Regions from separate parts of the Undibacterium sp. TJN25 genome, predicted to be linked through region 1. Evidence: predicted binding sites of a transcription regulator. Region 1 holds the regulator's gene; the other holds the start of a gene.
What was found. Region 1 encodes sigma-54, which starts transcription at its own class of promoters, with help from an activator protein. Its sites were predicted from a motif close to TGGCANGNAANCTGCTTT; they were not measured.
Positions count from the first base shown of each region.

Region 1 (15,298 bases):
TGATCATAGAAACCGGCCGTCCCAATGTGCAGCACCTGGTGCAATCCATATTGGGGCATCTGGACTTATTGTCCGGTACCGGCAATACAAAAATTTCCGAACATCTCATCATGCAGCAAACAGCGCAACATTCCCTGCAAGTCGACCTTGGCGAACGCAGCTATCCCATCCACATAGGGCTTTCCCTGCTGGCCGATCCGCAGCTGCTGATCCGGCATGTGAAGGGCGAGAGGGTAGCCGTCGTCACCAATACCGTGGTGGCGCCGCTTTATCTGGAGTCGCTGCTGGACATATTACGCGCCGCGGGTAAACAGGTAACGACAGTGATCCTGCCAGACGGTGAAGAGCAGAAAAACTGGGCCAGCCTGATGCAGGTGTTCGATGCATTGCTGGAAGCCAAATGCGACCGCAAAACGACCATGGTCGCACTGGGCGGCGGCGTCATCGGCGACCTGACAGGTTATGCCGCGGCTTCTTATATGCGCGGCGTGCCTTTTGTGCAGATTCCCACTACGCTGCTGTCGCAGGTCGATTCCTCGGTAGGCGGCAAGACCGGCATCAACCATCCCCTCGGCAAGAACATGATAGGCGCGTTTTACCAGCCGCAGGCGGTCATTGCCGACACCTCCACCCTCGACACCTTGCCGGACCGTGAACTGTCGGCCGGCCTGGCCGAAGTAATCAAACATGGTGCCATCATCGACGCGGCCTTCTTTGCGTGGATTGAGGCCAATATGGACAAGCTGCGCGCGCGGGATCCAGAGGCGCTGGCGTATGCGGTGCTGCGCTCCTGCCAGATCAAGGCTGATGTCGTGCGTCAGGATGAACGGGAAGGCGGCCTGCGCGCCATCCTGAACTTCGGCCATACCTTCGGCCATGCGATAGAGTCAGGCATGGGGTACGGCGTGTGGCTGCATGGCGAGGCTGTTGGTTGCGGCATGGTGATGGCGGCCGACCTGTCTTACCGCCTGGGTTATATCGACTATGTCAGTAAAGTCAGGCTGCAGAGCCTGGTAGAAGCGGCCGGCTTGCCGGTCAAGGCGCCGGACCTGGGCGAAGCCCGCTGGCTGGAACTGATGGAAGTCGACAAAAAGAACGAGGGGGGGCAGATCAAATTCATTTTGCTCAAACCCCTCGGCGCACCGCTTATCACCTCCGTGCCGCAGGACAGTCTGCTGGCTACCCTGCGCGCCTGCATCTGAACCCGGACATCGCCATGCCCAATGATGCCTCCAATTCCCCTCTGGCGCCGTATGCCGCACAGCCGGCCAGTTCGCGCGGACGGCGCTTCGCGCAGGAGGCATCTTATTCCCGCACTGAATATCAGCGCGACCGCGACCGTATTATTCACTCCACCGCGTTTCGGCGCCTTGAATACAAGACCCAGGTATTCGTCAACCACGAAGGCGACCTGTTTCGCACGCGCCTGACGCACAGCCTGGAAGTGGCGCAGATTGCCCGTTCGATTGCGCGTCAGCTGAGGCTGAACGAAGACCTGGTTGAAGCCATCTCACTGGCGCATGATCTTGGTCATACTCCTTTTGGTCACGCCGGCCAGGATGCGCTGAACGACTGCATGAAAAATTTCGGCGGCTTTGAGCACAATCTGCAAAGCCTGCGCGTCGTCGATGAGCTGGAGGAGCGCTACGGAGCATTCGATGGCCTGAACCTGACCTTTGAAACGCGTGAAGGCATACTGAAACACTGCTCCTTGAGCAATGCCAAAACACTGGGCGATATCGGCCAGCGTTTCATCGACAAAAAGCAGCCCACGCTGGAAGCGCAACTAGCCAACCTGGCGGACGAAATTGCCTACAACAACCATGACATCGATGACGGTCTGCGCTCCGGTCTGATACTGGAAACGCAGTTGATGGAGCTGGATTTTTTTGCCCGCTACCGGCGCGAGGTCGAGGCGGCTTATCCCGGCCTGGCAGGACGCAGGGCGATATCGGAAACGATACGCCGCATGGTCAATGCGCTGATTATGGACCTGATCCAGAGTTCGCAAAAACGCATTGCCGAATTTGCGCCGCAGACGCTGGAGGATGTGCGCAATGGACCTGGCATGATTAGCTTCTCGGAAGAAATGCGCGTGCAGGCCGGCTTGCTGAAACGTTTCCTGCATGAGAATTTATACCGCCACTATCTTGTCAATCGCATGACAGCCAAGGCCAGGAAGACCGTGCGCGAATTGTTCAATGCGATGCATGCGGAGCCTATCCTGCTGCCGCCGGACTACCAGGTAAAAGACGGCAACCCGCAAGGCCCGGTGCAGGCTCGAAAGATCGCCGACTACATCGCCGGCATGACTGACCGTTATGCAATGCGTGAATACCGCCGTCTGTTCTCTGTGGACGAGGTATAGTCCGCTTTACGCCATTTCCGGTCGCAAGTCCGGGACACAATTCATTGCAGTTCTGTCCACTCGGACATGCTAAAGTATCCTGAGTTATTTTAAATTTCACGGAGATCAGCATGCGTCTGCACTACTTGTTCAAACCCGTCCTTATTTCTTCGCTGCTGGCAGCTTCCACTGCCGCGCTGGCACTTTCCCTTGGCGACCTGAGCAACCAGGATGCGAGTGCCGGCCTCAAGGCCGCTCTCGACAAGGGCTCGTCCCAGGCGGTTGCCAAACTGGGCGCCGAAAACGGTTTCCTCAATAATGAGAAGGTCAAGATACAGTTGCCGTCGATCCTGGAAAAAGCCCGTCCCTTGCTGAAGATGACTGGCCAGGGCCAGCAGCTTGATGAACTGGTGGTGTCCATGAACCACGCAGCGGAAGCCGCTGTCCCGATGGCAAAGCCCCTGCTGGTCAACGCGGTGAAGTCCATGTCGGTCACCGACGCCAAGAACATCCTGACAGGAGGAGAAACCTCGGTGACGGATTTCTTCAGGGAAAAAACTTCGGCGCAGTTATCCGACCAGTTTCAGCCTATCGTGAAGAAAGTCACCGACAAAGCGGGGTTGTCCGCCAAATACAATAGCGTGATGGGGCAGGCCTCCCGGCTGGGGGCGGTGTCCGGCAAGGAAGCCACAGTGGAAGGTTATGTCACGCAGCGTGCGGTGGATGGCCTGTATCTGATGATTGCGGAAGAAGAGAAGGCAATACGCCAGGATCCGATAGGGTCGGGCAGCAAGATCATCGGAAAAGTATTCGGCTTGCTCAAGTAAACCTGAATGCTCGCCGGAGCGTTTAACAACAGTGCGCAAGGGGATCGCGGGTGCGATTCCCGCTGCGCCGCTTTTTCAGATGAAAAAGATTTCACCATGGGATGAAAAGCTTTTCAGATAAAAAAAGATGTGTTTCCTTAATATGGATTAAGCTCTACGAGCTTGGCTTTTTGGCCGCGCGAGAACGGAGCAGTTTGGCGGGAGTTGCAGGCAAGATTTGCTGTGTTCTCGGTAGTACCACTTAAGTAGCTTATGTTGCGCCGCCGCATGGATTTATGATTGCTGCAAGGATTTAACGCACATACAATTTGTGGTTATAACAAAAACGATCTGAAGCTTTTTGAGTATTCACGATAATTCATAAACAGGAGATAGACATGTCGCACAAAATGAAAACCTTGGTTGCAGGCGCGTTGTTAAGCTGGGCAGCCGCAGGTATTGCCGCAGAACCGATCAAGATTGGCGTTTCCGGTCCATTCACAGGCGGTTCCGCGCCGATGGGCGTATCAATGCGCGATGGCGTCAAGCTTGCCGTAGCAGAAATCAATGCCAAAGGCGGCGTCCTGGGTCGCCAGCTGCAAGTGGTCGAACGCGATGACGAAGCCAAGAACGAACGCGGTGTGCAGGTTGCGCAGGAAATGATCAATAAGGAAAAAGTAGTTGCGACCCTGGGCTATGCCAACACCGGCGTTGCGCTCGCATCGCAGCGTTTTTACCAGGAAGCCAAGATCCCCGTCATCAACAACGTTGCAACCGGCACTATCGTTGCCAAGCAGTTCGCCGCACCGGAGTTCAAGGACAACTACGTTTTCCGCAATGCCGCCAATGATACGATCCAGTCTGCAATGATCGTGGAAGAAGCCGTTACCAAGCAAAAATTCACCAAAGTGGCGATCCTCGCAGACTCCACCAACTACGGCCAGCTGGGCCGCGAAGATCTGGAAAAAGCGCTGGGTGCAAAAGGCATCAAGCCAGTGTCTGTTGAGAAATATAACCTCAAGGACGTGGACATGACAGCGCAGTTGCTGAAGGCCAAGCAGGCAGGCGCACAAGTCGTGCTGACTTATGGCATCGGCCCTGAGCTCGCGCAGATTGCCAACGGCATGGAAAAACTGAACTGGAAAGTACCGATGATAGGCAGCTGGACGCTGTCCATGGGTAACTTCATTGACAACGCCGGCAAGAACGGCGATGGCACGTTGATGCCGCAAACCTTCATCCAGGATGGCAATACGCCGAAGCGCAAATCCTTCATCGACGGCTACCAGAAGGCCTATAAAGTAGACCGCATGCCTTCACCGGTATCTGCGGCGCAGGGTTACGATTCTGTGTACCTGCTGGCAGCTGCGATCAAACAGGCCGGCTCGACCGATGGCGCAAAAGTACGTGAGGCGCTGGAAAACCTGAATGAAAAAGTGGAAGGTGTTGTCGCTACCTACAACAAGCCATTCACGCATGATGATCATGAGGCCATCAAGCCAGGTATGGTTGCTTTCGGTGAAGTGAAAAACGGCCGCGTCATTCTCGCCAAATAAGCCAAAACGCTAACGCTAGCTACTAGATCCGAGGCAACACTCAGATCTGTAATGGGCCAGTTCTTGTGACTGGCCCTTTTCTTAAGCATATTAAGTAAATCTTAAGCAATACGGCAGCTGCTGCCGTGCCAGGTGAATAAAATGGAAATCCTCTTACAACTTGTGATCAGCGGTATCGCACTCGGCATGATCTATGCGGTCGTCGCCTTCGGCTATCAGCTCACATTCGCCACCTCCGGTACCCTGAATTTCGGCCAGGGCGAAGCCTTGATGCTGGGTGCCATGGTCGGCCTCAGCCTGGTCGGCAATGTACATGGCGGCCCTTATATGAACTACTGGCTGATGATCCCCGTGGTGCTGGTATTCGGCGCCCTGCAGGGCATGCTGGTGGAGTGGATAGGCGTGCGCCCGGCGATCAAGATCAAGTCCGAGTTCGGCTGGATCATGTCGACTATCGCACTGGCTATCATCTTCAAGAACGTTGCTGAAAATATTTGGGGCAAGGACGATCTGCCTTTCCCTTCGCCTTTGTCTGCCGCACCTTTCCAGGTGTTCGGCGCCAACGTCCAGCCCATGCAGGTCGTAGTCGTCATCGGTGCGCTGGCGATCATGGCCGCCGTCGAAATTTTTAACCGCAAATCCATTTATGGCAAAGCGGTAGTGGCTACGTCGAATGATCGCGATGCCGCCGGCCTGATGGGCATCAATACCCGGATGGTGATTACCTTTTCCTATGGACTGTCTTCCGCCGCCGCCGCATTTGCCGGCGTCATGATTGCTCCGCTGGTGCCTACCGGTGTCACCATTGGTTCTGCGCTGGGCCTGAAGGCGTTTGCGGTCGCGATTATCGGCGGCCTGACTTCCGGCGTCGGCGCCATCGTCGGCGGCCTGATCCTCGGCATTGCCGAAAAACTGACCGGCTTCTATATCTCTACCGGCTACCAGGAAGTGCCGGGATTATTACTGTTGTTGCTGGTGCTGGCGTTCAAGCCTGCCGGGCTGTTTGGCAAAGCCGCCATCAAGAAAGTGTAGAACATGAACAAGAAAATCATTGCGCTCTCAGTACTGGGCATTGCCGCGTTGGCGATATTCCCGATACTGATTCCGAATCCTTATTATATCCATCTGGCGGAGACCATCCTCATCTACGCCATCCTGCTGTTTGGCCTGGACATCGTCGTCGGCTATACCGGCCAGGTGTCGCTGGGCCATGCCGGGCTGTTCGGCATCGGAGCCTATACCACAGGTGTACTGTATCTGAAACTGGGCTTGCCTTTCCTGGTGGCGATGCCGGCCAGTATCGTGCTGACGGCCATCTTCGGCGCCATCCTGGCGCTGCCGGCGTTGCGAGTTACCGGTCCTTACCTGGCGATGGTGACGCTGGCGTTCGGCACCATCATCCAGATACTGATCAACGAAATGAGCTTCCTGACAGAAGGGCCGATGGGTATCAAAATTTCCAAGCCCATTTTCTTCGGACAAAAATTGACGGAAGTCGGCTATTTTTACCTGGTCGCCGTATTGATGGTGCTGTCGCTGATCGTCGTGCACCGCATCCTGAAATCGCACCTGGGCCGCGCGTTTGAAGCTTTGCGCGATAGTCCCATTGCTTCAGACTGCATGGGTGTATCGGTATACCGCTACAAGGTCTATGCCTTCGTGATCAGCGCCGCGCTGGCCGGCCTGTCGGGCAGCCTGTATGCCTATTCAGAAGAATACATTTCTCCAAATACCTATAATTTTGAACTAACCATCCTGTTCCTGCTGGCGGTAATCATGGGCGGTCGCAAGACTCGCAGCGGCGCCCTGCTCGGTGCACTGATCGTCGTCATGCTGCCGAGCCTGCTCGCCGACATCGACCTGTTCCGGCAGATCGCCATCGTGGCGGTCGTGGCTGCCGTGCTGAGTTCTGCCTACCTGCTCGCAAGCAAGAAAAAAACCTGGCGCAATGTGATTGTGCCGGTAGTCGCGACGATAGGCATGGCGCTATTTTCCTATAAGCTGGAAAACATCACCGACTGGCGCCTGACGATCTTCGGTTTCATGACGCTGTTCGTCGTCTATTACCTGCAGGACGGCATCGTCGGCTTCGTCAATGGCTTCTTCAACAAGGGCAGGCGCAAGCACGTCGAATCCGTCTCTGCACAAAACAGCGTCGTCCATGCAGTGGCCACTGCCGCCGATGCCGGCAAGTCCGGTTATCTGCTGGAGGGCAAGTCGTTACTGATGCAGTTCGGCGGGCTAAAGGCGCTGAATTCGGTGGATTTGCGTATTGCCAAAGGCACGGTGCACGGACTGATCGGGCCCAACGGTTCCGGCAAAAGCACGATGATGAACGTGCTCACCGGTATCTATAAGCCCACAGCCGGTGCGGTCGAATTCAACGGTGTGCAGATTTCCGGCAATACGCCTTCCGCAATCGCACTGGGCGGCGTCGCGCGTACTTTCCAGAACGTGCAGCTGTTCGGCGAGATGACGGCGACCGAAAACGTGCTGGTCGGTTTGCACCATACCTTCCGCAGTAATGTCTTCGATGTGATGATAGGCACACCGCGCTACCGCCGTGAGGAGAAGGCCGCGCGCGAGCGTGCTGCCAGCATCCTGCAGTTTGCCGGGCTGGCGGACCTGGCGGATGAGGAGGCGCGCAATCTGCCTTACGGCAAGCAGCGCGTACTGGAGATTGGCCGCGCACTCGGGCTGAACCCGCAACTGCTGCTGCTGGATGAGCCGGCCGCGGGCCTGACCGCACCTGACATCAAGGAACTGGTGGCGATCATTCGCAAGATCCGCGAGCATGGCATCACCATCATCCTGATCGAACACCACATGGACGTTGTCATGTCTATTTCGGATACCGTCACCGTGCTGGATTTTGGCCAGAAAATCTCCGAAGGCAAGCCGGCTGAAGTACAGGCTGATCCCAAGGTCATTGAAGCGTATCTCGGCGGCAGCGCCGCCGATGAGTCCGCGCATGCACCTGTTCCAGCTTAAGCGAGGATGATATGTTAAGCATTTCAAATTTACACGCGGCGTACGGCAAGGTCGAAGTGCTGCACGGTATTTCACTGGAAGTCCCGAAGGGCAAGGTCGTTACACTGATCGGTTCCAACGGCGCCGGCAAGACTACGACAATGCGCGCCATCTCCGGCATGCTCAAGCCCAAGGAGGGCAAGGTCACGCTGGATGGCAAGGATGTTACCGGCCTGGATTCGCACAAGATTGCGCGCGCAGGTCTCGCGCATTCTCCTGAAGGACGGCGCGTGTTCGCCACGATGAGTGTGACGGACAACTTGCTGCTGGGCGCATTTCCCCGCTTCACCGGTTCCCGCCCGCGCGGCGATATCAAGGTCGACCTGGAAAAGGCACTGGAACTGTTTCCACGCCTGAAAGAACGCCAGCACCAGCTGGCCGGCACCTTGTCCGGTGGCGAGCAGCAGATGCTTGCCATGGCCAGGGCGGTAATGCTGAACCCCGAGGTGGTGCTGCTGGACGAGCCCTCCATGGGCCTTGCGCCTATCCTGGTGGATGAAGTATTCCGCATCATCTCGCGCCTGAAACAGGAAGGCACGACGATGCTGCTGGTGGAGCAATTTGCTGCCGCTGCATTGAACGTGGCGGACTACGGCTATGTGCTGGAAAACGGCAGGATATCGGTGCATGGCCCCGCCGAAAAGCTGAAGAACGATCCTGCGGTCAAGGCTGCCTATCTGGGCGGCGGCCAGCAGCATTAAAGCAATATCACTCGCAGCGGATGTGACTAAAAAAGATGGGGCCTGCGGGCCCCATCTTTTTTTTATTACTGCACTCTGCGTCTTGGCTGCGTCAGTCCAAATGACGCAATGGATGCGCATGGTCGGGCCATGCCGATACGAAGAAGGGCAGTATCATTTCCGGCGTTACTTCGCCCAGGCTAGGCGGCGACCACTTCGGTGTGTTGTCCTTGTCTACCACCAGTGCACGCACGCCTTCCAGTACTTCGCCGTGCTTGAAGCAATGGCGCACCATATCGCGTTCCATGCGCAGGCAGGCAGCAACGGTCATGCCGGCGCCGCGCCGTATCTGCTCCAGCGTCACGCATACCAGTAGCGGAGAGCGCTTCTGCATGACGGCGAGGGTCTGCCGCGCGAATTCGCTGCCGTCTTCCGACAGCGTTGCAATGATCGTTGCCACATCGCCGGCGGAAAAATACTGGTCTATCAGGCTGCGGTGCGTTGCCAGCGAGCTTTCTTCCAGCTTGATTTCCTCTGCAAACGGCGCAGCAAATTCGCGGATCGCCGCGCGGATATCGGCCTGCTGCGTCGAAGTCAGCAGATGCATCAGCGCAGGTATCGCACTGGTAGGCACATAGACATCCGCCAGTTCGGCGTAAATCGCATCGGCCGCCTTGAAGATTTCTCCGGTCAGGCCCAGGTAGGTCCCCAATTGCCCCGGAGCACGCGACAGGAAATAACCGCCGCCCACGTCCGGGAACAGGCCGATATTGACCTCCGGCATGGCCATCTTGGTACGCTCGGTGACTATGCGCATACGGCATGAAGGGCCCGCCTGCGCAATGCCCATGCCGCCGCCCATGACCACGCCGTTCAGCAGCGCAATATACGGCTTGGGATAAAAATGGATCAGATGGTTCAGCGCATATTCTTCGGTGAAGAAGTCTTCCAGTAAGGCGCTGTCGCCCCTCGGCGTGGACGTGCCCGCATCGTAAAAGAAGCGGATGTCGCCGCCGGCGCAAAAAGCCTTTTCACTGGAACTAGAAATAAAGACGGCGCCGACATTATCCGCTTCGCGCCATTGCAGCAATATCTGTGTCAGCTCCCGGACCATGTCCAGGGAAAGGGAATTCAATGCCTTGGGTCTGTCCAGCGTGATAAAGCCTATCTGGTTCTGGACGAAGGTCTGGACGTATTCGCTCATGGAAAAGATCGTAGTGAGATGAAAAGCCTATTTTAGCGCGTATGCGCGATTTATCCGGGCAGCCCGCGATTCTTTGGTAAAAGAAATATTTTTCGGGGTTTCCGGTTCGCTTGCGGCCGGGTCACAAGTGCGGCGAACCCAATAAAAAAGGATGCCGGTTGGCATCCTTCGTTATTCCAGTACCAGGCGCCGGTCAGGCGGAAGCGGAGGCAGGATCAGGGATATGCTTGATCGCGTCGTTTTTGTGGCCTTGGATTTTGTCTTTGTGTTTGATGACTTGCCTGTCGAGTTTGTCGATCAGCGTGTCTATCGCTGCATACAGGTCTTGTGCGAGGCTTTCGACGTGGATGTCTTTGCCGCTGATGTGAAGATTGATATCGGCTTTATGGCGTTTTTCTTTTTCCCGGAGCTTGTCAACGGTCAGGATGACTGCAATATCAATGACTTGATCGAAGTGCCGCCTTATCCTCTCTAGCTTGTTTTGCACATGTTCACGGATTGCTGGAGTAACTTCGAGGTGATGTCCACTGATTGTGAGATTCATACGGCGCTCCTATGGTAGATGTTACTTGCTATATAGCATGGTGCTAGCCCTGAAGATCGAGCTAAATTATATATAGCAATGCAAGACGCAATTACAAGGACTTGTTACAGAAATCTGAAAAATCAGCATGCATTACTGCAATAAATGCCGCTGGGAATTCCAGGATTTTTATAAGGATTTGCGCAGGCTTACTGGAGGGATTTTCAAGGCTTCCCGGTATTTTGCGACGGTGCGTCGCGCGATGACCATGCCTTGTTCACCCAGCATGTCTGCGATCTTGCTGTCAGAGAGTGGGTTCTTCTGGTCTTCTGCTCCTATCAATTGCTTGATGAGTGCCCGTATTGCGGTGGATGACGCTTCACCCCCGGTTTCCGTCGCAACGTGGCTACCGAAAAAGTACTTCAACTCAAACATTCCATGCGGGGTCAGCATGTATTTTTGGGTTGTGACACGGGAAATAGTACTCTCGTGTAAACCCAGTGTATCAGCAATTTCGCGCAAAACAAGTGGTCTCATCGCAACAGCACCATGCGTGAAAAAATTGCGTTGCCTTTCAACTATCGCCTGCGCAACGCGCAGTATCGTATCGAAGCGCTGCCGCATATTCTTGATCAGCCAGCGGGCTTCCTGCAGCTGGGAGCTCAGTGTGCCATCGCCGCGGTTCTGTTTCATGATGTTCGCGTACATGCTGTTGACGCGCAGGCGCGGCATCACATCCTGGTTCAGCAACACCTGCCAGCCGTTTTTTGATTTCCTGACAATAACATCCGGCACCACGTAGTCCGATGCATCGGCAGTAAATTCGGCGCCGGGATGTGGCTTGCATTGCTTGATGACAACCTGAGATTCACGCAAGTCCTCATCGTCGCAAGTAAGCACTTTTTTCAGCTTGTTGAAATCGCGCTGTGCAAAAAGGGTTAAATGTTTTTCAACAATTTCCAGTGCCAGCCGGCGTGTGACGAAAGGGATTTTCGGCAGCCGCCTGATTTGCAGCGCCAGGCATTCGGAAAGGCTGCGCGCGCCTACGCCGGCCGGCTCGAAACTCTGCAGCATGTTCAGCGCAAAATTCAGCTCCTCCGGCTCCACGCACAGTTCCAGGGGCAACGCGCCATGGATATCGTCCAGCGATTCCGTCAGGTAGCCGTTGCCGTCCAGCGCATCGATGATCAGCTCTATCAGTGCACGGTCGCGTATTTCCTTGACGGTGACGCGCATCTGTTCCAGCAGGTGCTCCCTGAGCGAGGTCTGCGCACATTCCAGCTGTGGGCGCCCTTCATCCTCTTCCGGACCTTTGGAGCCTTGCGGCATGTCGTCAAAACTCCAGTCCTCTTCATTGGCGCTGGTCGTATCCGTCGCATTTGGGCTTTCACCGCTTTCGCCACTGTCGACTGGCGCAACCGGCTCGTCGCCGCCATTGTTGACAGGGCTGCTGTCGTTGTCCGAACCGCTGCTGGTGGCGCTGATGGCGCCGTCCGCCAATAACCTGACGGCATTGTCCAAAGGATCGTCCACCCGCTCCAGCAAAGGATTATCGGTCAGCAGGTTTTCCAGCTCCTGATGCAATTCCAGCGTTGATAGCTGCAGCAAACGTATCGATTGCTGCAGTTGCGGCGTTAATGCCAGATGCTGCGAGGTGCGGAGTTGTAGGCTTTGTTTCATAGGGGGCGGTATCCGTTACATCCGGAAGTGCTCTCCCAGGTAAACCTTGCGTACGGATTCATTGGCGACGATCTCATCCGGCCTGCCGCTGGCCAGCACCGCGCCCTGGTTGATAATGTAGGCGTGGTCGCAGATACCCAGGGTTTCGCGCACATTGTGGTCGGTGATCAGCACGCCGATGCCGCGTTCCTTGAGGAAGCGGACAATGCGCTGGATCTCGATCACGGCAATCGGATCCACGCCGGCGAATGGTTCGTCCAGCAGCACGAAGCGCGGGCTGGTTGCCAGCGCCCTGGCGATTTCCACACGGCGGCGCTCGCCGCCGGACAGGGACAGCGCCTGGTTTTCGCGGATTTTTTCTATCTGCAGTTCGGCCAGCAAGGTATCCAGCCTTTCCTCGATTTTGGCCTTTTCCAACAGCTTGCCGTTCTCATCTCTTTGCAATTCCAGCACGGCGCGGATATTGTCTTCCACCGACAGCTTGCGAAATACCGACGCCTCCTGCGGCAGGTAGGACAGGCCCAGCGATGCGCGCTTGTGGATGGGCAGGTGAGAAATGTCGGTGCCGTTGACGTCTATCTTGCCCGCGTCGGACGGCACCAGGCCTACGATCATGTAAAAGGACGTGGTCTTGCCGGCGCCGTTCGGGCCCAGCAAGCCGACCACTTCACCGCTCTTGACCTCCAGCGAAACGTCGCGCACGACTTGCCGCGCGCCGTATTTCTTTTGCAGGCCGCTGATAATAAGGGTGCTCGTCATATTATTTTTTCTGTGTGTTCTGCGTGGTCGGTGAATCCGGCTTGGGTTCTTCCAGCTTGGGCTGTATGGTGATCTTGATCCTGCCACCGCCAGACACGCTGGTGCCCGACGCATTGTTGGCGCCGACAAAGTTCTCGGTCTTGCTGTCATACGACATGAACTCGCCTTCCTGCTCCTGCGTGACTTTTTTGCCTTCCAGGTATTTCACGTGCGCCTTATTGAAGAATTTGACGACCTCGGTTTTTTCGTCGTATTCCATGCGGTCGGCAACGCCCTCCACCCACAGGTTGGGGCCGCCATCCCGCTTCTGTCTGAAAAACGCCTGGCCGCCGGGACCCCTGGTCATGACGATGAACTGGAATCCCTCAGCACCTTCGGTCGCGACGGCCTTGTCGGTCTTGATCAGCAGCGTGCCGCGCGTGATCTCCACGTTGCCGGTCATGGTCTTGATCTTGGTCTTGTCGTCGAGGACAGAGGATTCGGCTTCTAGGTCGATCTTTTTGTAGCGGTCTGCCTGTTCGGCCAGCACGGCGGCGGGGAGCAGAATACAGGCCGCCAGAAAGAGTGACTTCGGCAGCCGCGCAGAACTAAAATGGGTATTATTTTTCATATATAAAACCTGGCTATCGGGTAGGTTGTTGACGCGGCGCCGAGCCCGAGCGCGCATCGAATGTGGCTTTCACCTTGCTCAGCAGGCGCACTTCCTGCGTAGTGCTGTTGGCTTCCATGCCAACGGCATGCATGACGGCGCGGGCGCTGGTGATAGTCACGGGGTTATCGGTTTTCATGATGTTGAGGTCGGTCAGCAGCAACAGATACTCGGACTCCAGCGTCATCCATTTGGATGCAGGGCCGTCCGGACGGCTGACATTGACGTTGCCGTACAAATGGACTTCGTCGCTATCCTTCGCCGGGTGCACAGGCGTATTTTTCTGCTCAATCAGCGCGCGGTCGGCAACCACGGTCACCGGTGTCTTGTTGTCGTCAAAACTGTTGATGCGCGGCTGCTCCACTTCATAGTCGTCATCGCGCGGATTGTGCGTCATGCGCTTGCCGGTGATGTGGTAATTGGTCTTGCCGTCATTGGACAGCTTCACGTAATTGAAATTTTCCACGTAGTAGTCAGGTGCCGTGCGGGGAGCGGAACGGGAGTTGCCTTCGTCATTATTCCGGCGCATGACTTCCAGCACCCAGAAGCTGCCTAGTGCAACAACGGCCAGCAGCGCTACCATCAGCCACAGGCGGAAGCGGTCGGCGGTAAGTATGTATCTCATATCATTTCACCCATTTACTGCAGGAAAGGCGCAAGCGCCTGTTCGTATTTGCCCTGCGCTTTCAGGATGAAGTCACATACCTCGCGTGCTGCACCGCGGCCGCCTGCTGCCTGCGTTACATAATGGACGCGCGCCCTGACTTCCGGATGCGCATTCGGCACGCTGGCGGCAAAGCCGACGCGCGTCAGCACCGGCAGGTCGATGACGTCGTCGCCGATGAAGCCGCAGGCATCGGCGTTGATATTGAGTTCTGCCAGCAGTTCCAGGAACGCGGATTTTTTGTCGTGTATGCCCTGCCGCAGATGGGCGATGCCCAGGTCCGCTGCGCGTCTGGCGACAATGGCCGAGCTGCGGGCGCTGATGATTGCCGTCGCGATGCCGGCCTGCTGCAGCAGCTTGATGCCCTGGCCGTCCAGCACATTGAAGGTCTTCATCATTTCTCCCTCGGGCCCAAAGTGCAGGCTGCCGTCGGTCAGGATGCCATCCACGTCAAAAATCATCAGTTTCAATTGTGCAGCCTTGCCGGAATCCATGCTGCTCATCAGATCACCTTGGCGCGGGTCAGGTCGTGGATATGCAGCGCGCCGACCAGCTTGCCGCTTTCGTCTGCGACCAGCAACTGGTTGATGCGATAGGTTTCCATCATTTCGACAGCTTCCACCGCCAGCTGTTCGGCGCGTATCGTGCGCGGCGCCTTGTGCATGACGTCGGCAATGACGACTTGCGAGAAATCCTGAACTTTTTCCATCAGGCGGCGCAGGTCGCCATCGGTAAACACGCCGATCACGCGCTGTTCTGCGTCCACGATGGCTGTCATCGCCAGGCCTTTTTTGGTGATTTCCAGCAAGGCCGTGGTCAGCCTGGTGTCAGCAGTCACCTGCGGCACCGCGTCGCCGGTGCGCATGATGTCGCGTACGTGTGTCAGCAGCCTGCGGCCCAGCGCACCGCCAGGGTGGGAGCGCGCGAAATCTTCCTCGCGGAAGCCGTGCGCATCCAGGAGCACGGTCGCCAGCGCATCTCCCAACGCCAGCGTCGCTGTCGTGCTGGCGGTCGGCGCCAGATTCAGCGGGCAGGCTTCTTTCTCTACCCTGACATCAAGATGGACATCAGCCCACTCCGCCAGGCTGGAGGACGGGTTGCCGGTCATCGCAATCAGCCTGGTGCCCAGCCGTTTGATGATGGGCACAATGGCGGCCAGCTCTGACGATTCGCCGGAATAGGAAATCGCAATGAAGACGTCCTGCGGCGTCACCATGCCCAGGTCGCCGTGCGCCGCTTCACCAGGGTGGACAAACAGGGCAGGGGTGCCGGTCGATGCAAAGGTGGCGGCCATCTTGCGTGCGATATGGCCGGATTTGCCCATGCCCGATACGACCACGCGGCCGCGGCAGTTCATCAGCAGCGAAATCGCTTCAGTGAAATCGGTGTGGCCCTCGCTG
Region 1 is NZ_JBMPPM010000004.1:643,940-659,237, reverse strand. Features, by position in the region: gene aroKB (bifunctional shikimate kinase/3-dehydroquinate synthase AroKB) at 1-1,202, shown strand, start outside; gene ACO0LO_RS13060 (deoxyguanosinetriphosphate triphosphohydrolase) at 1,217-2,368, shown strand; gene ACO0LO_RS13055 (DUF4197 domain-containing protein) at 2,479-3,174, shown strand; gene ACO0LO_RS13050 (ABC transporter substrate-binding protein) at 3,552-4,709, shown strand; gene ACO0LO_RS13045 (branched-chain amino acid ABC transporter permease) at 4,851-5,741, shown strand; gene ACO0LO_RS13040 (ABC transporter permease subunit) at 5,745-7,700, shown strand; gene ACO0LO_RS13035 (ABC transporter ATP-binding protein) at 7,712-8,440, shown strand; gene ACO0LO_RS13030 (enoyl-CoA hydratase/isomerase family protein) at 8,532-9,623, opposite strand; gene hpf (ribosome hibernation-promoting factor, HPF/YfiA family) at 9,817-10,167, opposite strand; gene ACO0LO_RS13020 (RNA polymerase factor sigma-54) at 10,336-11,826, opposite strand; gene lptB (LPS export ABC transporter ATP-binding protein) at 11,842-12,585, opposite strand; gene lptA (lipopolysaccharide transport periplasmic protein LptA) at 12,587-13,195, opposite strand; gene lptC (LPS export ABC transporter periplasmic protein LptC) at 13,209-13,859, opposite strand; gene ACO0LO_RS13000 (KdsC family phosphatase) at 13,874-14,401, opposite strand; gene ACO0LO_RS12995 (KpsF/GutQ family sugar-phosphate isomerase) at 14,401-15,298, opposite strand, start outside.

Region 2 (15,298 bases), on a different contig from region 1:
CGTGCGCACCCGCTTGCAGAATCCAACACGCGCAGCAAGCAAATGGCGGCAGGCATGGAGGCAGCAGCGCCGTCCATTAATTGCCGGGAACTATCGTGGTGAACCACATTGGACCATACAAGCATGACTAACCTCATTAAAATAAACCGTGCAAATCTAGAAAAGCAGCTTTGGCTTATCCGACTTTCTTTTACATTTTTTCGACAACGGTAGGCCGAATCTGACTATCGCTTTAGCAATTGATCGCAATGTGCGCCCACGGATTCGGCGGCCATTGCGCTCTTTTCACCCTTCGCCGCCTGCATGCAAATGGCGAAGGCCTCTTCTTTCGTCTTCGGCTGATCGCTCTGGCTTCTTAGCCTTGTATTTTCTTCCATCAGCATCTGATTTTGCTTGAGCAGATAGTCGACGCGCTCCCGTTCTGACATCGATGCTGTCAAACCCAAACTGTCTTGTGCGGCGCAGGCGCCGGAAACGAAGCCAGCTGCGATCAATAGCGCGGCGATGATGGTTTTCATGGTGACACCTTTCATTTAATGTAATCGGGCATGGCGAACGCCGACAGAAACTGTTCAGTCGCTCGCAAAGGAGTAGCAGATTTGGCAGCGCTGGAATGACGCTAATCGTTCAGCCGATGGGCGTGAACCTTGCCGGCTAGGTGGCGGTGGCGCCTGACGCAGATTTGATCCACCGGTCGCCACGTTGTTGCACATAGCGTGAAAATACATAGTGCCAAGGGATAACGAACGGCACAATGACGACCCACAAAATGTCTGAGACCATCGCAAAGGAAGGATCGTCCAGCTTACCGGCCGACCATAGTGGAGCGGCAACCACGATCAGCCAGGTTGTCTTCCACAGCAATTCCCACAGCAGCACGGGCAGCATCTGCAACGGATAGCGCAGCCCTAGGAGCGACAGAAACCAAAAAGCGGCCAGCATGCACTGCACCACGCCTCCCGACGGCGTCCAAGGGGTGTCGTGGTGGATCACTCCCGGCAGGACGACAATGCCGAGCCCGACGACGACGAGCAGGTACATGCCCCGCAACAAGTAGAGACGAATCAGAGAAACTTCATTCATGGCCTGTGCTCCTTCTATGGTTTTTCTTGCCTGATGAGTGCTTGAAGCGAGCTACCTGCCGACTGTGCGGCTGGCTGCTCCACTTCCTATTCGACTTCCTTCAGAATTTTCTCCAGCCCGTTCAGCCGGGATTGGATATCAGCCAGCGTCGCCCCCAGGGAGGCGATCGCCGCCGCCGTCTCGGCCTGGGCGGTCGCTGCCTTGGCCGCAATTTCTCGATAGGCTTCATCCTGGCCCAGGCGTACCCTGGCCTGCAGAACGGCCGATACATACTTCATGAAAAAGACAATCACCACTGCGGCGGCCGGGAAAAAGAACGCTGCAAAAAAGACACTTTCGGACATATGAGCCTCTACGCTTCAGGGTTGCTGGTCAGGGACTTCGCCGCCTCGGCAATCGCGGCCGGGGTCAGTTCGATGGCAAAGTTGGAAACTTCAAAATAGTTGAGCGCCTTGCCGTCGTGCGACAACTCAAGTTTGCTGATGACGAGACCCGCGCCTTCAAGCTTCTGAAGATGCAGGTGCAGCAAAGGACGGCTGATGCCGATCTCGCGTGCCAGTTGACTGACGTAATTGCGTCCGCCCGTCTCCAGTGCCGCCATGATGCGCAGCCTGTGCGGATTGGCGAGCGCCGCCAGCATCGCCAGCATCTGATCCCCATCAAGTAATAAGTTTTTTGATTTCACGTGTAAACAATATCTGACATGTGACAGGCGGTCAAGCCTATTTTGCAAATAGTTCGGACGGTAACTTCGGACAGTAACAACACCTGGCGCCATTGATTGGGGGGCGGGCGCAAGCGGATTCGAGAGAAAAACCGGGCTGGATAACGTAGCGCCGGACTCGGCCGGTCAGGAACAAGCCGCGCCTAGTCCAGCCTAGCACTGTACGGCAGCACATGCGATCACTTCACGTCATGGGGAAATACGACCCCTCAATGCAAAACGGCCCGGAATTTCATTCCGGGCCGTTTTCAGCAGAAGTGTCTGAAGGTGAATCAGGCCTGGCGGCGACGCGCCACTGCAAACAAGCCGATCAGTGCAATGCCGAACAGGGCCAGTGATGCAGGTTCTGGGACTGCCCGTACAACAATGGAAGTAGAATCTGCAACGATACCCTTGGAATTAACGGCTTGCAGCTGGAAGCTATATTGACCCGCCGTCAACGGATTAAAGTGATAGTTATAGAGCAGTTCGTCCAAGTCAAAGCCCATGTTCATGGAGTTTTGCGCACCAGTGAATAGACCGATGTCGATTGTCTTAAACGATTCACCGCTGGTAGGATCAACGTCCACCAGCAGGCGATAGCTATACTGCGCCAACGCCAAAGCATCACCACCGATGTAAAAATCAATATTCCAAAGCGCCAGTTTCTGGAAAACGGACGACGCGTCATGTTGATCAGCCCCTGCCGCAGAAAAGAAAGTACCATGGCCATCGTTAGTCAGGGCAGGGTCGTTATAGCGCCCAGTAGCTGTCAGCCCCAGTGTTACTGTGCCGAGCCCAATCTCGTGACCAAAAACGGAAACAGTAGGGTTCAAGGTTGATATCGCGACATTGCTGTTCGAAATACCGGTGCCGCCAAATGTAGCCTGCGGCAAGGCGCCAAACTTGTCGTAAGAAGGAATCAGCGTGGCGGAAGCGCTTAGCGAGGCCAGCGCCAGGCAAAGGGAAAACAGGTATTTGATTGAAAGTTTCATGATCTATTTTAGGTATAGGCATTCGAATGCCATTAATAATTAACACGCCGGCTTTGCTGGCATGTCTCTCCCGTACACCATTCCCTACAGCAAATAGTGTACCAGCGGCAAAATAAATGATATTTATCTTTTAAATCAATTACCTACAAACAAAACAAAGACGCGCTGAATAATTGGCGTGCAGAAAATATTAACAATTGTAAAGTTTACCGACATCCCAACGTCATGGTGCCGGGCAGGGTTGAATGCGTTATCGGCCTTTGATCAGCCTGAGGTCAGCCTTGAGTCAGGGCCACGCAGTTACGCCCGTCACGCTTGGCGCGGTAAAGCGCGTCGTCGGCAGTGCGCACCAGGCTTTCCGAATCTCCGCCGCCCCAGCGCGACTCGATGGCAACGCCTACGCTGATGGTGAGCCTGGCGAGCGCAGAACGCTCATGCGGCAGGTTCAGGTCTTCGATGGAACGCCGCATGGCGTCGGCAACCCGCTGGGCCACGACGGCGTCGGTGTTCGGCAAAACGATGGAAAACTCTTCGCCGCCGTAACGCGCTGCCAGGTCACTGGCGCGCCGCGTGCCTTCCTGCAGCACGCGCGCGACGGTCTTCAAGCATTCATCGCCGGCCAGGTGGCCGTAGTAGTCGTTATATTTTTTAAAGTGGTCCACGTCGATCATGATGACGGCCAGCGGCTGCCGGGTGCGCGTGGCCCGCGCCCATTCGCTGCCCAGCACTTCATCGAAATGGCGGCGGTTGGCCAGCCCGGTAAGGCCGTCAGTTGCAGAAAGCGTGGCCAGCCTGCGGTTGGCGTCTTCCAGCTGGGCGGTGCGTTCTGCGACTCGCTGCTCCAGGCTGTCATACAGCCGCGCGTGCGAAATCGAAATCATCGCCTGCGCGCCCAGGATGCGCAGGAACTCGACGCGCTCTGCCGTGAAGGATGCTTCCGCCAGGTTGTTTTCCAGGTATAGCATGCCGCTGACCAGCCCTGCCTGGCGGATAGGCAGGCACATCACCGATCCCGGTTTATGCTCCAGCACATACGGGTCTCCCGAAAAACGCAGCGAACTGGCAATGCGGTCTTCAATCACTTCCGCGCCGGTGCGGGCGGCGTAGCGCAGCATCGACAATGGAAACTGCGGGTCGCTGCCGGCGTCCAGGATCACCATGCGCGACTGCAGTACCGTTACGCTGTCGCCGGCGATATCCGCTTCCAGCCGCCAGACATCGCCGCTGAGCAACAGCAGGCGCGCCACCTGTGCACCGGAATTTTCCTGCACGATGGCGATCAGCCGCTGCAGCACCTTGCGCAGGCCGACTTCATTCGACAAGGCCAGCGAAGCCTTGACGATGGAAGCCAGGTCCAGCGCAGCGTTGACGGATGCGGCAGTGGTCGCCGTGATGATGCTCTCCGTGATCAGCCCCAGGCCTGCGGGCCGTATGCGCGGCGCAGCGTGCCGGGAAGAGGCTGAGGGCCCCAGGATGTTTTCATGCAACGCAGCCAGTTGGGCCGCCTTGCCTTCCGCACCCCACTGGCGGTAATGGGACAGCGCATCGCGCAAAAACACTTCGGCGGCGCGGTGCTGGCCCTGCTCCAGCCAGAATTCGGAGCACAGCTCGCTGCCCAGCGCCTGGATGTTGATATAAGCTGTGTCGCGCGCAGCATCGATGGCTTGCTGGTAGCGGCGCATGGCAAGCGGCACGTCCTGGTGGTAGCGCGCGACTTCAGCCTGCAGCAAAAGATGCCTGGCGGCGAAGTTATGCGGTCCAAATTCTGCCCACGAAGCCAGCTTGTCCTGCAAGGCCTGCAAACGCTCAAGCAATGCAGCGGCATCCGCGCGCTGAGGATTTCGCCGTAGTGCGCGTATCCAGACCATCGCGGCGTAAAAGCTGGCCTCCGGCACTTTTGCCTGGCCGCGCAGCATCTGCGCCACCACGTCCAGCTGGCCGGCCAGCACTTCTGCATCAGCACCATCGAACAAATACGCGTTGCGAATTTTCCCCTGCAAAAAATAAGCCTGGTACAGGCGCGAGCCGGCATAGTCAGCCATGAAACGCTCTTCACTGAAGGCCGCATCGTCATAGCTGCCTTCGCGCACGGTCTGGCCCATCAATGCCTTGATAGGCTGCACCGCACCTGCGACAGTGCAGTCGGCCAGGTTGGCCTGTCCGTTGGCGCGCATCAGCACCACGTCGCGCTCGGTGGCCTGCAGCAAATCCGGCAAGTATTGCCCCAGGATCAGCTTGTCGGTCGCGCGCACAGCGGCAACCACACCCACATTGACGAAGTCGCCGCTGTCCAGCGCATAGCCGAAGGCATCGTCGTACAATGTGCCGGAAATGCTCAGGGGGCGCGACCAGTGGTTGATCAGCGTGGCAAACATTAGGCAGGTCAAAGCGCGGGTCTTCAGGTCAGTGCGGCGGTTCGCCAGTTCAAGCGCCATCGCGCCGAAGCTGTAATCGGGCCTGTCGTTTTGTGCGCGCGTCGCCTTGAAGGATGCATAGCCCACATAGGCTGCCGACGTAAAATCGCTATTTCCCTGCGACAGAGACAGCCGCGCCATCGACAGCAGCATGACCTGGCTCAGCGGCTGCTTGCCGGCGTAATAGGCGGAAACCCAGATGCTTTGCATCATTTGCATGGCAGCAACCGAGTGCGGGTCCTGAAGGTCGCCGGCCGCCAGCAGTTCTTCCGTGCTTTTGCCGGCACGCAGGCTCTCATTGTCGGCCGCGATAGCGTTCACGCTGGCCATCAATGCTGCATCGTCGTCCGGGATATCAATCTGCAATAGCGCCAGCCCCCCTCGCAGCACGGCAATGGCATCCAGCAGCCTCCCTTGCAATTGGTATTGGTGAGCCTGCACGCTGAGACAGCGGATTTTCTGCAAAGGCGCATCGTAACGTGCCAGCACCACAGGATACACCTCCTCCGCAGCATCGAATTCGCCACACAGATAGGCGGTCTCTGCTACGCCTAGCTGCAAGTCCAGAGACAAATCCGGATGCTGCAGCCATGCAGCGTCCGGCAGCAAGGCTGCGCCTATACGCATGTGACGCAGCGCCGCCTGGAACGCCGCCGAGCTGCGCGCTTTCGCGCCCGCCCGCAGGTTCAAGCCGGCCAGCAACAGGCGTTCATCCACATCCGTCATCAGGCCGCACCCTGCATTGAGCTGGTCGGTGATGGCGAACAGCTGCTCCTCCAGCATCTCCGGAGTCGCATGGAGGTAAAGCAGGCGGCCTGTTTTCAGGTGGTTTTCCTGCCGCTGGTTTTCTTCAGCAACTGCATAGGCCGCCTGCTGCACCCGGTCATGCAAAAAACGGTAGCCTATCTGTGCAGCGGGCTCGTCCTCATCCAGGTATTTATAGGCATGGTCCAGCGGGTGAATCAGGCCGGCCTTCAGCGCGGGCCATAGTGTTTGCTGCGCCGCGTACAGGGATTTTTCGCTGACGACGGCCAGTGTTTCCAGGGTGAAGCGGTTGCCGACGGACGCAGCCAGCTGCAGCATGCGCTGGGTGTCTTGCGGCAGGCGCCGGATTTTTTCCAGCATCAGGTCAACCACGTTGTCGGTGTAGTCGGCATTTTCCAGCGGCTGCATATCCCAGCGCCAGCTGTTTTGCCCGAAGTGGTAGCGCAGGTGGCCCGCATCGTGGATCGCATGCAGGAACTGGTTAACGAAAAAGGGATTGCCGCCGGTTTTTTGGTAGCACAGCCGCGTCAACGGTGCGCATTCTGCGACGGAGGCGCGCAAGGTGTCGGCGTTCAGCTGGGCCACGTGAGGCTCGCTCAGCGCAGCCAGCGTCAGCGTCGTCATGCGCACACCTGTTGCATGCAAAGTGTCGCGCAGTGCCATCAGCGGATGGGCGCCGTCCACCTCGTTGTCGCGGTAGGCACCGATAAACAGCATGTAGCGTTCATCCGGCTCGCGCAGGAAAAGCTCTATCATCTTCAGCGTGGGCGCATCCGCCCACTGCAAATCGTCGAGGAAGATCACCAGCGGATGAGACGCGGATGAGAACACCTGGACGAAGCGCTGGAACGCACGGTTCAGCCGGTTTTGCGATTCCACAGGCGGCAATGGCGCCACAGGCTCTGCCGCACCGGTGATCAGTGCAAGTTCAGGTATCAGTTCAATGATGACGCCAAGATTGGCAGCCAGCGCCTCACGCAGCTTGCCCGCCCATTGCTGCACCTGCTCTTCAGGCTCACTCAGCAATTGCCGGATCAGTTCCTGAAACGCCTGGATCAATGAAGCGTATGGCACATGGCGGCGATATTGGTCGAACTTGCCCGACACAAAACAGCCGCGCCGCGCCACGATAGGTTTATGCACCTCATTGATGACAGCCGACTTGCCGATGCCCGAATAGCCGGCCACCAGCAGTATCTCGCCGGGCCCTGCGCTGGCCCGTTCAAACGCCGCCAGCAGCGCCTCAATCTCGCGCTCGCGGCCATACAGCTTTTGCGGAATCAGAAACTTGCCGCTGTGGTCCGACAAACCCGCAGCCAGACTGTGCGCCTGCGCGGGCTCCTGCACCAATTGCCGACATAGTTCAAGGTCTCGTTTTAATCCATGCAGGCTCTGGTAGCGTTGCTCGGCATTCTTTTCCAGCAGGCGCTGCAATACGGACAGCAGCGCCTCCGGCAAGGCGGCCAGCTGCGGCAACGACCAGTCGGGCGCGCGCGCAATATGGCAATGCACCAGTTCCATCGCATCGGTCGCAGCGAACAGCGGCCGCCCTGTCAGCAGCTCATAAAAGGTCGCGCCGACCGCGTAATAATCGGCGCGGTAGTCGATGATGCGGTTCATGCGCCCGGTTTGCTCCGGCGCCATGTAGCGCAGAGTGCCTTCCAGCGTATTCGGATTGTCTATGCGTTGCGCTTCCTGCCCGAGTTCGCAGGCAATGCCGAAATCGATCAGTTGCAGGCGGCGTTGCGCATGGTTCCAGATGATGTTGGAAGGATTGATGTCCTTGTGGATGATGCCGTTGGCGTGGACAACTTCCAGCGCTGCGCACAGCTGCAACGCGATATCGAAGAAATCGTCGAGCGGGAACACGAGTCCGGGCGCGGAATCGCCATTGTGCGGCCAGTGTTCGCGCAGCAACCTGTTCAGTGAATGGCCGCCGATGTCTTCCTGTATCATCGTCCAGCGCCCGGCATCCTGCCGCAGCGCCAGCGGCCGCACCACGCCCGTATGCGCGCAACGCTGCGCTATTGCATGCTCACGCTTGAACTGCGCAATCTCCTGGAAGGAAGGAGATTCCTTGTTGGGAATCTTGACGATGACGGTCGTATTGAATTGTGCAGACGATGCCCGGTAGACCAGCGATCTCTCGCTGGTGTGCAGCCTTTCAATAATATCGTAGTCGTAAGGAGCAGCGCTCACGTTTTCCCCGTTGCAGTGTTAGGGGCACCACGCAATGTGTGCGATTGCGATCTTCGGTTGCGCAGCGGCGCGCGGTCCAAATATGCACAGGTGCCGGGACAGGCTGCTTTAACATATTTAACAATTGCCCTTAGTATACATCGGATACCCCGCCAGCATGCATTCCGCCATGATAAGCGAAGGCTGTTTTCCTTAAGGCCGGCTACGGTAAAATGCCGGAACCGTCGCTCCGCGGCCCCAAGTATCCAGAAGAGACAGATAGCCAGCTGCAATGACAAAAGATCTACTTATTTCTGCCAACAAGCCGCTGCTATCCCAGCAGCCTGCGCCGGTAAGCTCCAGACAGGCCGAACTGACACGGCAGTTTCTGGCGCCGCTATTGGCGGAACTGGAACAGTATCTGCTGGCGGTACGCGCGGAAACCGATGCGGCGCTGGCGCCGCTGCTCAGTAAGGATGCTGAAAGGCCCTACCCGAAAGGCCGCTGCACCGAAATCAGTCTCGATGTGCAGAAGCGCATGCAGCAGCGCCTAAGCCAGCCACAGCATCCGGTGGAGCAGGCGCTTGTCGCCTTCCTGAGAGGGGGCGGCATCATCCGCCATATCTGGGGAGCACTGAGGGAGAGTTATTTCCAGAACGCCTTCCAGTTCGGCGCGCTGTACGTGGACGTGTCCAACGACACCGTGGTCGTCACCAAGCCCAAGGTTGAAATCCTGCCCATGGAAGACAGTGGCCTGCTGGCCATTGCCGACTTGCCGCATTTTGCGCGCGTGGCAGAACGCTATTGGAACACGACGCTGTACGCCAATCATGCGGCACCGTCGCTGGCGCCGGTATTGCCGATGATAGGCTGGACTCCAGGCTCGCCCATGCGCCTGCATTCCGTCAGCGATTACATGATAGACATGATGCGCAGGGACGCATTCAAAGGCGCGCGCGAATGGCTGGCGTCCGCTCCCGTGTTGCCGGATGAAGTCGCTGCACAACTGCGGCAATACGGCAGCGCCCGCGTGCCGATAGTGCAGAGCGATGGCGGCAAGGCAGCGCTGGCCGCCTGTGATAGCGCCGCCCAGGCGGAAGCCCATCTTGATCTTGACTGGCGTGCCGCGCGCATTGCCGATTACTTTGCACTGGTCGCCAACGCCGCAACAGCGCAGGCAGGAGACAGCTCCGCGTTAAGAGCCGGTTCCGCCACCTAAGCCAGCGTGACGCGGGTGCCGGTGCGGTTGGATGTGTCGATATGCGTGATCAGTTCATGCATCTTCAACGCATCCTTGAACGTCGGCGCCAGCGTGCTGCCGTCGCGCACGTCCCTGGCATAAGCCGCATACAGATGCGCCAGCTCCAGCGTACTGCCACCCAGGCTGCTGGCCGGCACCCAATCGTATTCAGCAGGCACCGGTAGTTCCCTGAGCGGCTGCGCATCGCCGCGCGCGCCTTCTATCAGATTGAATGCATCGCCGAAGCTGGTGCTGTTGGATATTTTCAGGTCGCCTTCCGTGCCGGTGATATCAAGCTGGACGCCGAAATTATTGCGCTTGCCTGCCTCCAGATGCACAGACAGCACGGCGCCGTTGGAGAAGGTGCCGCTCAGCACGACCTGGTCGGGGCTGGTATGCGGCTGCGTCTCGCCGGTTTCTATCAGCGTCACTTCCTTGAACTGGTTGACGGTGAGGCCGCTCAAGGTCTCTGGATAGCCGAAATGGGTAAACAGCACGTCAAGGAAATGGCCGCCATAGATCGACAGCAGGCTGGAGAAGTTTGCTTCCGGCACCGTGTAGTACAGCGCGGCGATACGGTGGCGCTGGAAATATTCGACACTGATGTGCAGCCGTATCGAACGCAGTTCGCCTATATAGCCCTGCGCCAGCAGGTCACGCACATAGCGGTAGCCGGGCGCCAGCCGGCGTTGCAGGCCGACGATATGGCGCACGCCGGCCTGGTCGGCCAGCTGCATCAGTTCTTCAGACAACGCGCGGCTCGGCGTCAAGGGCCATTCGCAATACACATCCTTGCCGGCGGCGATGGCGGCGCGTATGCCCTCCTCATGCTGCGGCGCAGGTGTAAGCACCAGCACCAGGTCCACTTCCGGATGCTGCACCAGCGCCTGCAGCGAATTGACTGCATAGCGGATGCCGTGGCGCTGTGCTACCGCATCGGCCTTTTTCTGATCGCGGCTGAACACCGCGGTAATCTCAAACTCCGGCAATAGCTTCAGCGAGGGGATGTGACCGTATTCGGCCCAGGTGCCTGCACCGACAATGCCGACCCGGATTTTGCCCGCTGTATTGCCCGCGAGATTGCGGGCCACGCTTACTGTGTTCATGTTCTCTCCTGATGTGTGATGTAAATGACACGCTGCGTGGAATACCGGTCATCCGGTGATACAGCGCATTCTGTACACACATGGTGAGGCTGTTACAGCTTCAGATAAATGGGCGGAAGTTCCACACATATCGGATATCTTCTTCCGCAATGGGCAGTAACTACCGCGATTTCTGCTTTCAAATTCCGACATATCTGTCGGGCGTTTTTACAAATGTCCTCGCAAGCTCTCCATAAACAGATGCATCAATGCATTTATTTTTTTCAAGCACTTGATTTCAATCAATAAAATTTAACAATCTTGCAATGAGCACGGATGTTGCTTAGTCATGACTGTAGGTAACAACACCAAGTCAAAATCTGATTTCAGATTTCCAAAAAGTAATAATACCCGGGAGAACTAACAATGATCAAAACCACGTTGCGCACACTTACAGCAATCGCACTTGCCGCTTCGACGCTGACAGCATTCGCCGCACCGATCACGCCAACCTACACAACGTTTGCCAACCTTCCAGCGGCAACTTATGGCGGCAGCGGCATCCCTACAGATCCAAGTGCAATAACCGTGGTGGAAGCCAGGACCGGCACACTGACGCTGGGTCTGGCGGCAACACAGCGTGGCGTCGGCCCCAACCTGGGAAACAACAGCGCAGGTACTTATTTGGCAAACCCTGGCGTCAGCAGCGGCAATGCGTCGACCTGGAATTTTGACTACTACGTCAATGTCAGCGCCGGCAGCCTGTCCGACTTCACGTACAAACTGTTCTACGACTTTAATCCAGGTGTCGATACTGATGCATCCCTGCTTGGCGCATGGAATCTGACAGGCAGCGGGACCACCTTGCAGGATTCGCAAAACCTGGGGTTCAGCTTCCTGACAACAGGCTTTCCAGGAGTGATCACTCCGCCGGCAGGAACCTTCAATCCGAATGCCAACGGCGAATACAGCTTTGCGCTGGTGGCATATAACCTCGCAGGACGTGAAGTAGGCCGTTCGGCGATCAATGTCGATGTTGGCACTATCCCTGAGCCAGCCAGCCTGTCGCTGATCGGCCTGGGATTGCTGGGCCTGGCATCACGCCGTAAATCTGCAAAAAGCAAACAAGCTTAAGCTACATCAAGCTTAGTCAAGCCGGACAAATCCCGCCTGCGGCAAACGCCGCAGGCGGGATTTTGCATTACGGCTCTGCCACACTGCCTATAACAGCGTCCCCACCATCCGGGACAGCATGCGGATCGCATCGCTGCGCGCATGAGGTTTTGAGCGGTGCGGAAAGATGGACGCCATCTGTCCCGGGAAATGATTCAGCTGCCGCGTCAACGGCCCCGGAAACCCACGCTTTTCTGCAGCGCAGCTCTGGTCCAAGAATATATTTATTTTTATAGCAGGGTTATTTCCACAGCGCGCAAGCGCTTTCGGATTTTGGCGTAAATGCCTGATCCCCCGGCACAGTCTGCACCAGCTTGTAATAATCCCAAGGGTATTTGGATTCCGCAGGTGACTTCACCTGCATCAGGTACATGTCATGCACCATGCGGCCGTCCGGCCGTATCGTGCCGTTTTTGGCGAACATGTCGTTGATCTTGTTGGCCTTCATATACGCAATCACCTTATCAGAATTATCCGTGCCGGTTGCCTTGATTGCGTTCAGGTAAGTCAGCGTGGCGGAATAATCTCCAGCCTGCGAAGAAGTCGGCTGCATTTTCATCTTTGCATAAAAGCGCTTGGACCAGGCGCGGGTATCGTTGTTCATGTCCCAGTACCAGGAATCGGCAAGGTACATGCCCTGTGTCACGTTCAGCCCCAATGCATGGACGTCGCTGATAAAGATCAGCAGACCGGCCAGGCGCGCGCTCTTGTTCACGCCAAACGCATTGGCAGTCTTGATGGCGTTGATCGTATCGTTGCCTGAATTGGCAAAGCCGATGATCTGCGCCTTGGACGCCTGCGCGGTGATGATGTAAGAAGAAAAATCGGCAGCATCCTGTGGATGCTTGACCGAACCTAATATCGTGCCGCCTGCGGCCTTGATGACCTTGGTTGTATCGCTTTCCAGTGATTTGCCGAAGGCAAAATCGGCCGTCACGAAATACCAGGTTTTTCCCCCTTGTTTGACGATGGCTGAACCGGCCACCCTGGCCAGCGCCACGGTATCGTAAGAATAGTGGATGGTATTGGGATTGCAGTCTTCATTGGTCAGGCGGGCCGAACCTGCCGATACGACAATAGCGAGTTTTTTCTTGTCGGCGGCCAGTTTCGACACCGCCAGCGCGGCAGCGGAATTGGCGCCGTGAATCACCATTCCCACGCCTTCCTCGTCAAACCACTGGCGCGCCTTGGTGACGGCATTGTCGGGTTTGTTCTGATGATCGTAGGTAAGGACTTCAATTTTTTTACCGAGCACTGTACCGCCAAAATCGGCGACGGCCATCTTGATCGCCTCGGCGCCGCCGCGACCGTCCAGGTCGGAATAAGTGCCGGACATGTCGGAGATGAACCCGATCCTGATTTTATCGCCCGCTACCTGGGCAGCCGCCGGCAGGGCCGCGGAAAACGCCAGTGTGCTGGCGATGGCAAGTGCAATGGTACGTATCTTCATCTCTATGTCTCCTGGATGGTCGCGCCTGAGATTGATCTCACGTCGCTTTGGTTTTGGAATGTGCTGCTGCCCGGTGTGTTTTCAGCGCGGCTTTAATGCCTGCTTCGTCAACCCCGCCAGCAAGAATTTTCCGATGGTATTCTTGAGAACCTCGGCCGATCCACCTGCAATCTCGTAGGCTTTGGCATCACGCAGATAGCGGCCGAAAGGTGCATTTTCAGTCGTGCCGTAGGCGCCGCAAATCTGTACCGCCTTGCTGGCGACTTCGGTGGCAACCGCGCAGGCTTTCAGCTTGGCTTCGCTGGAATAGCGGTCTATGCTGTCATGGCGGTCGAGTGCATCGGCAGCGGCGTAAATCAGCAGGCGCGAGGCATCAATGTCCGTCAGCATGTCGGCGAAATACCATTGTATGCCCTGGAAATCGAGCACTTTCTTGTCAAATGCAACGCGGTTCCTTGCGAACTTCAGCGCACCCTCGAACGCTGCACGTGCAATTCCCACGCTGATGGCGCCGGCCAGCGTGCGGGAATAATCGAGCACGGTGACCGCCTGGCGCACACCTTTTCCTTCGGTGCCGACCAGATGGTCCAGCGGCAGCCGCACGTTCTCCAGCCGCATATTCATGTGCGGCCCGTTGCGCAGGCCGAAAGTAGCGGCGGTATGGCCCTTGTAGATCGTCAGCCCTGGCGTATCGCGCGGCAGGGCAAATACGGAAACACCCTGGTCCGTCTCGGCCAGGATAATGAAAAATTCCGCAGCGGAACCGGAAGTGATGAAGGATTTTTCGCCGTTCAGCACCCATTCTCCGCCTTCTACACGGGCCTTGGTGTCCAGGTGGCGGATGTCGCTGCCATGGTTGGCCTCCGTCAGGCTGTAGGAGCTCAGCAAGCCTTTACTGAACAATGGCAAATAACGGTCCTTCAGACTATCCGAGCCGAACAGCCGCAACATCGTCTGCGCCTGGAAAATGGTGATCAACGAAATGCCTACCGCAGCGCTGGCCACCGACAGCTCTTCAAAGATGGCTACCGCATGGGCATAGCTTTTTCCGTCGCCGCCGTAGCGGGTGTCCAGCGTCGCAGTGCTATAGCCCTTGGCCGCCAGCGCTTTCATGATCGCTACAGGGTAGACATCGTCGCGGTCTATGTCGTCTGCCTGGGGTGCTATCTCGGCCGCCGCATACAGGCGGATTTCTTCCGTGAACCGCGGGTCGACCTGCGGCCGCCACAAGGCGGCGCTTATTTCAATGTCATCATTCATGTGTGCTGCCCGATAAGAAACCGATAAGGAACCGATAGAGTACGTGTTGGAGTGACGGCTTAATGCTGAGGAAAGACGACGGAGATCAGCGGCCGGCCAGCAGGCGCTTGGCGGTGTAGGTCATCACACAGTCGCCGTGCTGGTTCAGCACGCGGTTGACCGAGGTCACCACGGCCCTTCCGGCACGCGACGTGGGGCGGATGTCGGTAACTTCAATTTCTGCGTGTATGGTGTCGCCGACATGCACCGGAAGATGGATCACCTGGTGCAACTCCAGCATCGCCAGCCCTGTTCCCTGGATCATGGATTGCAGGATGAACCCCTCGATGAGCGTATACGTCAGCGCCCCCGGCACCGGCCGGCCCGGCATCGCGCCTCCGGCAAACGTGCTGTCGATGAAAATCGCCTCCAGCATGCCCGTCACCGAAATGAAATTTACCAGGTCCGTCTCGGTGACGGTGCGCCTGAAGGTGTCGAACTTCTGCCCTGCCGCCAGATCCTGCCAGTAGGCGCCCTGCCCTAAACGCTGTATGCCGTCGGATTTCACTATGGTCTCCTGCGTTCACGGTCGCCGTGAACAATATTTTATTTGTGCCGCCATCAGGTAAATCTTGATTTCGCGTGTTGGCAGTATAGATTGAAGCAGATAGAATATCAACATACTGAATTTATTTTCAACCAGCTGAATTTTATAAAAATGTTAATTCACGAACGCCGTTCCCAGGCGTTCCGAACACGCCCCAATCGACAGCAAACCTATAAGCGAAAAATCCCATGATCAACCGCCTCTTGCAGCTCGCTGCCACGCAGCCGCTCTCACCATTTATTTTTCATGAGGAATCGGCATGGACTTTCGCCGAAGCCGCGGATCTTGCGCAGCGCGGCGCCAGCTGGCTGGCCAAACTCGGCGTCCAGCCGGGAGACAAGGTGGTGGTGGCAGTCAGCAACCGGC
Region 2 is NZ_JBMPPM010000016.1:34,162-49,459, reverse strand. Features, by position in the region: gene ACO0LO_RS26980 (hypothetical protein) at 225-518, opposite strand; gene ACO0LO_RS26975 (hypothetical protein) at 655-1,083, opposite strand; gene ACO0LO_RS26970 (hypothetical protein) at 1,170-1,427, opposite strand; gene ACO0LO_RS26965 (ArsR/SmtB family transcription factor) at 1,436-1,732, opposite strand; gene ACO0LO_RS26960 (PEP-CTERM sorting domain-containing protein) at 2,080-2,781, opposite strand; gene ACO0LO_RS26955 (diguanylate cyclase) at 3,057-8,159, opposite strand; gene ACO0LO_RS26950 (hypothetical protein) at 8,431-9,357, shown strand; gene ACO0LO_RS26945 (Gfo/Idh/MocA family protein) at 9,354-10,484, opposite strand; gene ACO0LO_RS26940 (PEP-CTERM sorting domain-containing protein) at 10,890-11,597, shown strand; gene ACO0LO_RS26935 (ABC transporter substrate-binding protein) at 11,878-13,086, opposite strand; gene ACO0LO_RS26930 (acyl-CoA dehydrogenase family protein) at 13,168-14,346, opposite strand; gene ACO0LO_RS26925 (MaoC family dehydratase) at 14,432-14,896, opposite strand; gene ACO0LO_RS26920 (class I adenylate-forming enzyme family protein) at 15,121-15,298, shown strand, end outside.
Region 2: the regulator sigma-54 is predicted to act here: its motif matches at 10,792-10,809, upstream of ACO0LO_RS26940 (PEP-CTERM sorting domain-containing protein).